Regions from separate parts of the Exiguobacterium sp. E17S genome, predicted to be linked through region 3. Evidence: riboswitches for the same ligand, from Rfam matches in the RefSeq annotation. Region 3 holds a riboswitch; each other region holds the start of a gene.
The links. A riboswitch is a leader RNA that binds a small molecule or an ion and turns the genes downstream of it on or off. The one in region 3 is predicted to bind thiamine pyrophosphate.
Positions count from the first base shown of each region.

Region 1 (4,213 bases), 510 kb from region 3:
TGATGGCGTGACAACCGAGTTCCTCGAGTCGCCGTGCAAGGACGACATCGTCCGACGTATACGGTAAGACGATGAAACCTTCTTTGAGTAATTCTTCAGAAGCCCGTAACGTCTCGATCGGATCAGGTAGTAACGTCTTGTCGCAACCGATCACTTCGACCTTCACCATGTCGCACATACCGGATGCCCGCGCAAGCTTCGCAAGCCGAACAGCTTCCTCCGCCGTCTTCGCACCGGCCGTGTTCGGCAGTAAATCGTACTTCGCTAAATCAAGCGCCTCCAAGAAATTCGCTTGTTGTTTGTCGAAAATATCGAGCCGACGGACGGCGAACGTCAAGATTTGTGAAGCGGACGCATCAATTGCTTCCTGCTGTACGGTAGCATCCGTATATTTCCCTGTTCCGAGTAATAATCGTGATTCAAATGTCTTTTCTCCAATTTTCAGCATGTTTATCCTCCTCCTACGAAATGAACGATTTCAAATGTGTCATTGTCCCGAACGACTGTCTGACCGTACGCCATGCGATCGATGATTTGTCGATTCTGTTCGACGATGACGAGCTTTTCTCCTAAGCCGAGTTGCGTGAGCATGTCCTCGATCGTTTCAATCTGATCGATCGTGTGGTCATTGCCGTTAATCGTAATGTTCATCGGACTTCCTCCTTCTGAATCAACCGTAATGTATTTACCAAGACTTCCGCTGTCGCCGGTGCGAGTAATATGCCATGCCGATGATGCCCCGTCGCTAGGAAGATCCGACGGGATGAATCGGCGACTCCGATATATGGCAAGCCGGACACCGTTTGTGGCCGTACACCGGACCAGACTTCTTCGATGACCGCGTCACGAATCGGTGGATACAGTCGTTCTGCTGCTTGAAGCAATGACGTGACCCCTGCGACACTGACACCGACCGTCTCGTCGTGCGGCAGTTCGGTCGCACCGATCAAAATCCGACCGTCTGCTTTTGGCACAAGGTAGACAGCGTCGTCAAACAGAATCGAGCGTAACGGCTGACCCGCGAGACGGACGGCGAGACATTCCCCTTTGACCCCATATGTCGCGATCGAAATGCCGGCTGTATCGAGCAAGGCTTGCGAACCCCGTCCGGCAGCGACCGTCACTGTTCGTCCAGTCCAGATTCCCGCATTCGATTCGATCCTAATGAAGTCATCGTTCTCTTCGATGCGTGTGACATCTACCTGTTCTTCAATCGATATGCCACGTGCGTGTAAGGCATACATCAATGCAGTCGTCAGTCGTCGTGGATCGATTTGACCGACAGCCGGAAACAGATGCTCGCGTCCTTTACGTTTTAACAAAAACGGTTGTTCCCGGTATCCACAATCGATGCCTGTTTCTCGCTCGAGACGACGTGCAAGCAGCGGATACAGACGACGACTTCGCGCGGCAAGTGCATGCAATTCCTCTCTGAGCTCGATGTCCGTCGCAAGCATCCCGGCAGCCGCGCGACTCGTTCCTTGTCCACCTGCTCCGCGTTCTAAGACGACGACGGATTCATTCTGACAGGCGAGACTGTAAGCAAGCGTCAAACCGATGACTCCACCACCGATGATGATGTGATCCGTCATACCCGTACCCCCTGATAACGCTTGACGGCAGCGAGTGGATCCGCTTGACCGAGAATACCCGATAATACAGCGATTCCGGTTGCACCGGTCGCTGCGATTTCAGGCATGCGTTCTGGTGTAATCCCACCAATTGCAATGACTGGTTTCGTCGTGAAGGTGACGACTTGCTTCAAGGCGTCAATCCCTCGTGGTGGCACGTCCGGCTTCGACGCTGTCGGATAAATATGACCGTACAGCAGTCGGTCGGCTCCTTCCGCTTCTGCTGCCAGTGCCTCTGCCAGTGAATGGACCGATTTCCCGATGACGAGATTCGGAAAATGACGTCGCACATCGCGGACACGCAAGGAACGGCGCGTCAGCTGCACACCGATGCCTGCGACATGGGCGACGTCGACCCGGTCATGAACCGTTAACTGTTCAGGCGAATAACCGTGCGTAAGGAGTGCTTCAATCAGATCAAGTAATTCTGCCGCCGATAAGTTCGGTTCACGTAGATGCAGCTGATCCGTATAGGGTTGAAGGGATTGAAAGGTCTTTATTTCGTCAAGCGGATTAATGGATCCCGTCGAAATCAGATGTAAACGCATCATGTTCTTCCTTTCCATACGAAAAAGGACCACTCCCGATGTTGAAGGGAGTGGTCCGAAAATGCGCTGAAGCGCTAAGGATATCTAGGGTTTCGAGCCACTTCCCTCCGCTAGTACGAACTAGATCAGGTTCAAAGGGTCCGGATACTTCCGTCTCAGTCTGCTGGGAGACTCCCCTAGTGTCTTTTCGTGTTTAATTGGCTTGCCCCATTAGTCTAGCATGAGTCACTTTGCTTCGCTAGTCCTAGTTGAGCGCTTCCACTTGCTGAATCAGCTCCGATTTCGTCGGTCGCTGTTGCTCTTGGCTGTCGGCATACGTCTGCTTTAGCTTCAAGATGCGCATTACTTTAGCATCGAGCATCTCCGGCGTCAGCGTTTTGTCTTTGACGGCTTGCATCACTTCAGCATGAACTTTTGCGTAAGCACCTGCCTCTGAAAACATCGCCATATCAGCTCCGTTGACGAGCGACTGACGTGCCGCTTCTGCGAGACCATATTGTTTCGTGATCGCCCCCATGACGAGATCATCTGTGATGATGACACCGTTGAATCCGAGTTGCTGACGCAAGAGGTCAGTCAAGATCGGCTTTGAGAGCGAGGACGGATTCGTATCGTCATACGCGGGATAGAGAATATGGGCGACCATCACCATCTCGGCGCCCTCTTGAATCGCTTCTTGGAACGGTAACAGTTCCGTCCGCTTCAATTCTTCCTTTGATGCCGTCACTTTCGGTAGCCCGACATGGGAATCGACACTCGTATTGCCGTGACCGGGAAAATGTTTGACGACTGGAATCGTTCCCGTCTCCTGCATCCCGTGCATCAGGGCCGTACCAAGCGTCGCGACGGTATTCGGATCAGCACTTAACGCACGGTCGCCGATGATCGGATTGTTCGGATTACTGTTGACGTCAAGGACCGGCGCGAAGTCCATGTTGAAGCCATAAAAACGTGACAAATGTCCGAGCGTACGTCCGACGTCTTCCATTTTCACTTCATCTGCTCCTTGCGCCATCCGTTGACTCGTCGGTAGACGTAATCGTTGATCCGGTACCCGGCTGACGCGTCCGCCTTCTTCATCAATCCCGACGAACGCATACGGTTTTTGGTTCGTCTCTTGAATCGCACGCGTGAACGTCAAGAGTTGCTCTTCCGACGTAATGTTTCCGCCGAGCAATAAGACCCCGCCAATCGCATGCGTCTGTAACAATTTCCGGTCAGCTGCTGAAAGTTCCGTGCCGGCGACTCCGATGTAGAGCAGTTGATCGATCTTTTCTGACGTCGACATCGTTTTAAGTTGCTGCTTTAATCGTGCTTGTTGTCGTTCCTCTTTCGTTGGTTCAGGTTTCGGTTTCTTTTCTTCTATCGGTTGCTTCGTTTCCGGTTGCGATGGTTTCGTTGGTTCCGTCGTCTCCTGCGCACACCCTGCAAGCAACAGACAACCGATTAGTACGGTTTTCTTCACAAAGGATCCTCGCTTCGCACACCATTGATCGAATAATAAACGGAAATCTCAGCGTTCAGGGATTGCGAGACCGAACAATATTTATCCTTTGATAACGAGATGGCGCGACGGACCTTATCTTCCGGGAGATCACCTTCGAGCCGGTAATGAATCGAGATCGACGTGAAACGCCGCGGATGGTCCTCTGCCCGTTCTCCTTCGATATCCATTTCGAAATGGGTGATCGTCAAGCGCATCTTCTCTAAAATCGAGACGATATCAATTCCAGTACAGCCGGCAACGGCATGTAGCAGCAGTTCAGTCGGTCGTGGCGCTTGGTTTTCACCACCGTTCTCTGGTGCTGCGTCCATCGCCAGATGATGCCCTGATTCCGTCTGTCCACTAAACCCCATCTGTTTGTTCCATGTCACTGTCGCTTGCATCGTTTCCACTCCTTTATAAGTAGTCTTCTTCTGTAGTATACGCAAAAAACAGCAAGCCTGGAAATTCACACGCTATTTCGAATAATGGTTCTTTTCCCGAAAACTCGCTTTGCGATACCCGACGAAATCGTTTCATGCTATCCTGTT
Region 1 is NZ_JBYLRU010000001.1:509,134-513,346, reverse strand. It holds gene AC3B4V_RS02635 (thiazole synthase) at 1-448, opposite strand, end outside; gene thiS (sulfur carrier protein ThiS) at 451-651, opposite strand; gene AC3B4V_RS02625 (FAD-dependent oxidoreductase) at 648-1,592, opposite strand; gene AC3B4V_RS02620 (thiamine phosphate synthase) at 1,589-2,182, opposite strand; TPP riboswitch at 2,265-2,367, opposite strand; gene nagZ (beta-N-acetylhexosaminidase) at 2,424-3,644, opposite strand; gene AC3B4V_RS02610 (OsmC family protein) at 3,641-4,066, opposite strand.
Region 1: linked by a shared signal. The riboswitch ahead of AC3B4V_RS02620 (thiamine phosphate synthase) and the one ahead of thiT (energy-coupled thiamine transporter ThiT) in region 3 are both predicted to bind thiamine pyrophosphate.

Region 2 (4,213 bases), on a different contig from region 3:
TGAGTTCGGTCAACGCTTGATTGATCACGCGGCACGAGCTGGGAAGTCCTTTGATGTCCACTCGCTTCCACCCGGTCACCCGATCGACTTGGAACAACTCGCGAGTCAACTGCATCAAACGGAATACGACTGGATCTGGTTGACGCACTGTGAGACGTCAACGGGCGTCCTCTACGATTTCGATGCGGTAAAAGTGCTATTAGATCAACGAACCGCACTCATCGTCGATGCGATCAGCGCCGTCGGAACCGGACGTTTCTCATACGCTGGTTGCAAATTCGTCACGACCGTCTCCGGAAAAGCAATTGGTGGTTTACCGGGTCTTGCGTTCATCGGTCATACAGACAGCATCCTACCTTCTCCACGAATTCCACGTTATCTGGATCTCGGACTCTATGCGGAAGGCGTCGCCTTTTCCGGCTCATCGAACTTGTTGCTTGCTTGTCAGGCAGCGCTCGATGCCCTTGATCTCGATCAAGCCGCCATCAAGATGACTTATCTCGAACAGGCCGTTCGGGCGACTGGTTTCAACCTGCTTGCGACGCAAGAAGCACAAGCGCCGGGAATTCTGACGATCGTCCATCCGTCGGCAACCGCTTTAGGAGACGCTCTCCGGATCCAGGGCTATCATGTTCAATATGAAAGCGACTATCTCGTCCATAATCAATGGCTCCAAATCTCAACGATGGGACAGACGACGATGCGGCACATCGAACGTCTCATCCGTGTATTAGTCCGTGAAAACCAACGCATCACCATAAAAAATGAAAAAATGAAAGACCTCTTAACCCTTGATTTCAAGCGGTTTGGAGGTCTTTCGACTTTAAAAAATAAAAAATAGAGGTTTAAGGATTTAAAACATAGGGGTATAAACTCACTAGCACCGCATCAAACCGGTGACTTACTCACACATGTTTCTCAATATCAGCGTAATGACCTGGGAGAGAAATGCAAAGTCACGAAAGCGTCAGATTCAAAAGAGTCTGAAACCGATTGTCTTAGCATGTTTCATATTGTTCAGGACTTGTCCTGCTCCTACATTCATTACCTTTTGAGGGCTATACCAAATTCAAGGGGGAAATGAACATGTCAGTTAAATTAACAGCCGAAAAACGCGAGGTACGTCCACGCTCACTCCGTAAACAATTACGTCATGAAGGAAAAGCTCTTGGTGTCGTGTATGGTTACAAAGTGGAAAGTACACCAATCGCATTTGAAGAAAAAGAATTGCTTAAAATCGTTCGAGAAAACGGTGAGAACGTCTTGATTTCACTGAAACTCGACGGTAAAAATATTAACGTCTTGATCAACCGTCGTGATATGGATGTCTTCACACCAACTGTCGATCACGTTGAATTCATCGCCGTTAAAATGGATGAAGAGACAGAAGTCGAAGCAGACGTCGTACTCGTCGGGGAAGCAGCTGGCGCGAAAGTCGGTGGATTCCTATCACAGACACTCTTTAAAGTAACAGTCGCAGCAACACCAGATAAATTACCAGAGAACGTCGAAGTCGACGTCACAAACCTCGAAATCGGCGATTCAATCTCTGTAGCTGATCTTCCGGAACAAAAAGATTTCCGTATCGTCACAGAAGGCGACATTCAAGTCGCAGCTGTCGTCGAATCAACGCTCGAACAAGAGCTTGAGGAAATCGAAGAAGCAGAAGCTGAGGCACAAGCGGAAGCTGGCGAAGACAACGAAGCGGAAGCTACGGAAGAGTCTTCAGAAGAAGCAAAAGAAGAGAACGAAGATAACAAATAAGTCGTTTATCGATACGCCCTTCGTGGCGTATCGTTTTTTTGTGTCTTGACAATAGACAGAAGATTGCCTAAAGTGAACAGCGTATCATCTATTACCATATCCACTAGGGGAGCCCATTTGGCTGAGACGATTCACTTCGGACCCTTCGAACCTGATCTAGTTCATACTAGCGTAGGAAAGTGGAGCGATCACATCCAATGACTCCTGCTGCGCGCAGTTTTTCTGAGGACCGCTCTCTTTTTACGGAGGGCGGTCTTTTTTGGTGTCTCCCCCACTTAAAGGAGGACGAACACGATGCAACACTGGAAAATGAAAGAAATCATGGTCATGATGATGCTCGCCGTCGCTTGCGGCGTCATCTATCTCGGTTGGTCAACACTCTGGTTACCGATGTCTGCAATCTTCGGACCAGTCGGTGCCAACTGGATGTTTGGGATCTGGATCATCGCGAGCCCGCTCGTCGCAGCAATCATTCAAAAACCAGGTGCTGCTCTCATCGCGGAAATCGTCGCGGCAGCCGTCGAGCTGTTCACGGGTAGTCACTTTGGTTTATCGGCTCTTCTCATCGGGGTCTGCCAAGGGCTTGGTGCGGAACTCGTCTTTGCGATGACGCGTTATCACCGTTATGACACCTGGACATTGATGTTATCGGGTGTTGGAGCCGCAATTGGTAGCATTGTCTATAGTTTGATCGCGAACGGATTCGGTTACTACACGACGACGACGTTGCTTGCGACAACAGGTTTACAATTGATCAGTGGTGCATTACTCGGCGGTTTGCTTGCAGCGATTCTCGTCCGTCGCCTTGTTGCGACCGGTGTCTTGAACGGGTTTGCGGCAGGACGTGCGAAACGGGAAGTCGCATGATTACTGTCGACGATCTCAGCATCCGCTATCCGGGTCAGATGAAATCGGTGCTCGATCATGTATCGCTGACGATCGAACAAGGAACGACCCTTTTGCTTGGACGCAGTGGGAGTGGCAAGACGACACTGCTTCATGCCCTAGCCGGACTGACACCGGAGACGATTGAAGTCGAACAGACTGGTACCGTTACCCGGTCCGGTTCGGTCGGAGTCTTATTTCAAAATCCAGAAGAACAATTCTGCATGGAAACGATCGGACGCGAAATCGCTTTTAGTTTAGAAAACCGGTCGATTCCACGTGCGGAGATGGAGGAACGAATTGAACGCTTACTTGCACTCGTCGGTCTCCCTCTCCCCTTCTCGACACCGATCGCGAGTCTATCCGGGGGGATGAAACAGCGCCTCGCGCTCGCCGCGGTCCTAGCGCTCGAGCCGGCGATCTTATTACTCGATGAACCAACAGCCCAGATTGATCCAATCGGACAACACGAGCTGATGGCGTTGATCTTTCGGATTCAGAAAGAACACGATTTAACGATCGTCTTGATCGAGCACCAACTCGATGTCTGTTTACCGTACATCGATCAGGTTGTCTTACTTGAGAACGGAACGATTACTGCGACGGCGCATCCGCAGGATTTGTTCTCGCAGGCTTATACAGAGCTTCAATCGAAAGGCATCGCTGTTCCTTCTTTGTATCCGTACACGTTAGAGACGCTACCCATAGATGGACCACAAGCAGCGCGACTTCACGTGCTTCCTCCAGTCGCTACAGCCGGCATTCCCTTGTTGCACGTCGCTGCATTATCGACGAAAGCCCCTTACCCGCTGACCGATGCGACATTTTCCCTGCAGACAGGAGAATGGGTGATGCTGCTCGGAGCAAACGGCTCCGGGAAAAGTACATTACTTGCAACACTCGGTCGGTTGCTCTCGCATCAAGGAACATATCGGTTCCAGGAACGTCCGGCTCAGCGTTACTCCCGGCGACGCTTTTATGAGCACGTCGGCTATGTCTTCCAACAACCGGATCTGCAGTTTCTCAAACTGACGGTCGAAGCAGAAATCGACTGGAGTCACCGGGCAGCGACGAGTGACGAGCGCACAACATTACTCGAACGGCTGGAACTCGCATCCGTCAAACAGCAGTCACCGCTTGCGCTTAGTACAGGGCAACAACGACGACTCAGCGTTGCGACGATGCTAGGGCAGACGAAGGATTTGTTGTTGCTCGATGAACCGACGTTCGGACAGGATGGATTGACGACACGGCGGCTCATGGAACAGTTGTTGACGGAACAACAAAACGGAACGACGCTCGTCATGGCAACACACGATATGGAACTCGTCGCCCGATACGCGGATCGTGTCCTCGTCATGGAGCAAGGGCGGATTGCTTTTGACGGACGTCCGAGCGAGTTATTCGCTGACGTTCCGTTACTCGAACGCTGTCAGCTGCAACGTCCACTTTCTTACCAATTCCAGGAGGTGAAGCGCCATGCAGACGAACGCGTCACCGTTCGCTAAACTCAATCCTGTCATCAAGGGGAGCGGATTGTTTTTGATCATGTTTGCCTTAATTG
Region 2 is NZ_JBYLRU010000003.1:154,598-158,810, reverse strand. It holds gene AC3B4V_RS11820 (GNAT family N-acetyltransferase) at 1-841, shown strand, start outside; gene AC3B4V_RS11815 (50S ribosomal protein L25/general stress protein Ctc) at 1,087-1,764, shown strand; TPP riboswitch at 1,860-1,959, shown strand; gene AC3B4V_RS11810 (ECF transporter S component) at 2,059-2,631, shown strand; gene AC3B4V_RS11805 (ABC transporter ATP-binding protein) at 2,628-4,157, shown strand; gene AC3B4V_RS11800 (energy-coupling factor transporter transmembrane component T family protein) at 4,129-4,213, shown strand, end outside.
Region 2: linked by a shared signal. The riboswitch ahead of AC3B4V_RS11810 (ECF transporter S component) and the one ahead of thiT (energy-coupled thiamine transporter ThiT) in region 3 are both predicted to bind thiamine pyrophosphate.

Region 3 (4,213 bases):
AAAAATCGATTCCAAAAGCCATCCGCAATACAGTCTGGCGGACGTTCATCTTCTTCGTCTTATCGATTACGATCGTTGGTGCATTAATTCCGTATGAAACAGCTGGCGGAGTCAGCAGTCCGTTCATCATGGTCTTTGATGCGATCGGTATTCCGTACGCTGCTGATTTGATGAACATCGTCGTCTTGACAGCGTTATTGTCCGTCGGAAACTCCGGATTATATGCGGCGACTCGGATGTTATGGGCAATGGCGCAAGAAGGGATGATTTCAAAGAAATTATCTTACGTCAATGCACGTGGTGTGCCGATGCGGGCGTTGCTCTTTACGATGATGTTCGCGATGTTATCGCTTCTGACCGCATTTTTCGCAGAAGATACCGTCTTCATTTGGCTCTTGTCCTTAGCCGGACTCGGGGCTCAAGTCGGCTGGATTTCAATCTCTGCTTCGCAGCTTGCATTTCGTCGTCAGTTCGTCCGAAACGGACACGATGTATCCGAACTGAAATTCAAGACACCACTCTATCCGGTGTTACCACTGATTTCGTTGACACTTAACGTCGTCGTCCTCGTCAGTCTTGCGTTTCAAGCGGATCAACGAATCGCTCTATACATCGGTGTTCCTTTCTTCCTTGTCATGTGGGGAAGTTATCATCTCTTCGTCAAAGGAAAACATCTATCCGCTCAAAGCGACATCCGTGTCGCCCCTTCTCAACTCGAAGAATAATTTCATCTAAAAAGAGGCCGCGGAGTCATCCACGGCCTCTTTCCTATGATTGTGCTATTCCTTAAGCGTCCGCATCATCAATAGTTCTCCTTGATGGAGCTCTACCTTCGCTTCTGACGCACACCATTCATTACTGACGGTCAATGAACCTCCGACCGGTACTGGATGTGCATCAAGTGGATATTTGACTCCGGATAAGCTTAAAGTCGATGGTACGAGTGGAATGAACGAAAGATAATGATAGCTCCCTGCTTCGACTGCATACGTTCCCTCAGCCAAGTATCGTACCTCTTCTCGTTTCGTCACGAGTCGTGCCTCTGGGTATCGCTTTAATAGATATACATTTTGGACGGTCATGTCGAGCCGCCCACCTGTCGCCCCGATAATGAAGGTATCCTCAAACTGTTTCTTCTCTGAGACTGTACGAAGTGCCAGTTCGAGATCCGTTTCATCTTTCTCGGCCGGATGAACGATTGCCCCTTCTGGTACATAACCAAGAGAATCAAAATCACCAATCGTCAGGTCGCATGTCAGCCCAAACGATTCAATCGTCTGAACACCACCGTCGACACCGACGATAAAGTCACCTGGCTGACAAAACGTCCGTAAATCCGGCGCTTCTTCTCGCGGACCGGCACAGACGAGAATCGCCCGCATCTCAGACGCCTCGTGCCGAATAACGGAGTAAGCGTGGCGCAGTCGTGAATAAAAGACCCGCAACGACACCACAAAGAACGTAAGACGGTACCATGTATGTCGCGTTATAAATCAATGAATACGGTACGACTGGACCTTCGGCATACTCGGCAAAAAAGACGATTCCACTGATGACATGACAGATATAACGGAGTCCTGCGCCTAATAACGTCGCCAGGAGAACGAACGCCATCAAGCTTTTCTTTTGTCCATTGCGCGCGGCTAGTCTGACTTGACGCGCGAACAGACCACTTAATCCGACGACACCATACGCAATCGTATAGTCAAGCATCGGTTGAACGATCGTCAAGACTTGTGGAGCGAACATCAATTGAATCGTACCGACAAGCGCTCCCGTGACGACCCCTCCGACGACACCGTGGCGAAATGCCATGACGAAGATCGGTAACATCGCTAAGCTGATTGAGCCTCCTTGTGGCATTTTGAATGGAATCAGTAAATCAAAGACGACTCCGAGACTGGCGAAGATGGCAATTTCCATCATCATTTGTAACCGTTTCATGCTATTTTCCTCCTTCATTGTACGAGAGGACGCAAAAAGGCAGTACGACGAACGCCGTACTGCCTGCGTGCGCCACATCCCTACGTCCGTTTGAACGGAACAGGTTCGAAGGGTTAAAGTCTAAAAGACTCCTCTCAGCCGCTTTTCAAGCGACACCCCTTGCGGTCATCATATTTCGTTTTCTCGTTCTTATTATACGGCAGCCCCTTGACGAATGCTAGTGATCGCTTCCGCATAATCTGGTGCATTGTAGATTGCTGATCCTGCGACGAGAACGTTCGCACCGTTATCGATGCAAAGCTTTGCCGTTTCCGGATTGACGCCACCGTCAATCTCGATTTCAAATGTCAGACCACGCTCTGCTTTCATTTGCGCAAGTGCTGCGAGTTTCGGCATGACACGCTCGATGAAGGCTTGTCCACCGAAGCCCGGATTGACCGTCATCAATAAAACCATATCGACATCCTCAAGGACATGTTCAATCGTTGATAATGGCGTATGGGGATTCAAGACGACTCCTGCCTTTGCGCCCGCTGCTTTGATTTGTTGCAAGACACGATGGACATGATTCGTCGCTTCGACGTGGAACGTCACGATGTCCGCCCCTGCTTTGACGAAATCCTCGACGAAACGTTCTGGCTGGTCGATCATCAAATGGACATCGAGAATCATATCCGTCTTTTGACGTAAGCTGCTAAGCACAGGTAATCCAAATGAGATGTTCGGTACGAACTGACCGTCCATGACATCAAAATGGATATAGTCCGCGCCTGCTGCTTCGACTGCTTTAACATCGCGTTCGAGATTCGCAAAATCTGCTGATAAGATAGATGGTGCAATTTTAATCATCTTCAATACCTCCGGGCTCGATTCTTGATTTCGTCTATAAACATACCATAGTTCTCATAACGAGAGGACATGATTTCTTGGGCTTCGACGGCTTCCTTGACGGCACAACCGGGTTCATTCAAATGCAAGCAACCTCGGTATTTGCAATCATCTTGTACAGCCACGAATTCAGGGAAACTCCACCGTACATCCTCGATTTCCATATCATACGGAAAATCGAGGTTCGAGAAACCTGGCGTATCGGCAATCAATCCTTCGGCAAGCGGCATCAATGTGACGTGGCGCGTCGTATGACGTCCGCGTCCGAGTGATTTCGAGATCGCACTTGTTTCTAAATCAAGAGAGGGCTCCAGTGCATTGAGCAATGAACTTTTCCCGACACCGGATTGTCCGGCGAGAACGCTCGTTTTTCCAGCAAGTAACGGACGGACTTGCTCAATACCTGCTAACGTCTCACTTGATGTCTCGATGACCGTATACCCAATCTTCCGGTAAGCGGCAATCGCCTCTCGGACAGCCGGTCCTTTAACATCGTCCAGCAAATCCATCTTCGTCAACAGGATGACGGGTTGAATTTCCTTCGCTTCGATCAAAACGAGAAATCGGTCGAGCAAGTGCGCTGAAAAATCAGGTTCTGCCGCCGAGACGACGAGCAATGCCTGGTCGATATTCGCGACTGGAGGGCGTACTAAAAAGTTGTCCCGCTCCTTCACTTCGAGAATATATCCCGTCTCACTTTCGATATGAAGAACGACCTCGTCTCCGACAACTGGACTGATGCCGCGTTTTCGGAAATTCCCTCTTGCCCGTGAACGGACCTCTCCTTCTGGTGTCATGACATCATAAAAGCCACCCTGCAGACGTATGATCGTTCCTTCTCGATTCTCTTCGATGCGTTGTTCCGTCATCCTATGCACTCCTTTTTCATCACATTCATTGTGCGTCTTTTGCTTGATTGTACGTGATGGTTTTTGAACGATACACCGTATCGTCTTTATAGATCGTAATTTTTCCTTCTTCTCCTGGATCAATCGTCACCGGCACGTCGAATGTCTCATCTTGATCAATCGATTCCTCGATGACGGTCCGCTTCCCTTTCGCATCTTCCGTCTCAATCCGGATGACTTGTTTCGGTGGTTCCTCGTCCTCGTTCTCGCTGACCGCATCATAGACGACCTTTTCAGGGAACGTCGCTGTCACCGTTTTTTCTTCCTCACCTTTTGAGATGAAGACCGTCACGGAGTCGTTCGGTTCGACTTGTGCTCCTGCTTGCGGGAATTGACGGATGACTTGATCGAGCTTGACATCACTTGAGAATTCTTGTTCAAACGTACCGTCGAGACCCATTTCATCGAGATACGCTTTCGCTTCATCACTCGATAAGTTCGTCAAGTCTTTCAATTCAAAGGACGACGTTCCT
Region 3 is NZ_JBYLRU010000001.1:1,022,237-1,026,449, forward strand. It holds gene AC3B4V_RS05385 (amino acid permease) at 1-725, shown strand, start outside; gene AC3B4V_RS05390 (thiamine diphosphokinase) at 780-1,382, opposite strand; gene thiT (energy-coupled thiamine transporter ThiT) at 1,384-1,944, opposite strand; TPP riboswitch at 2,005-2,114, opposite strand; gene rpe (ribulose-phosphate 3-epimerase) at 2,137-2,793, opposite strand; gene rsgA (ribosome small subunit-dependent GTPase A) at 2,796-3,701, opposite strand; gene pknB (Stk1 family PASTA domain-containing Ser/Thr kinase) at 3,727-4,213, opposite strand, start outside.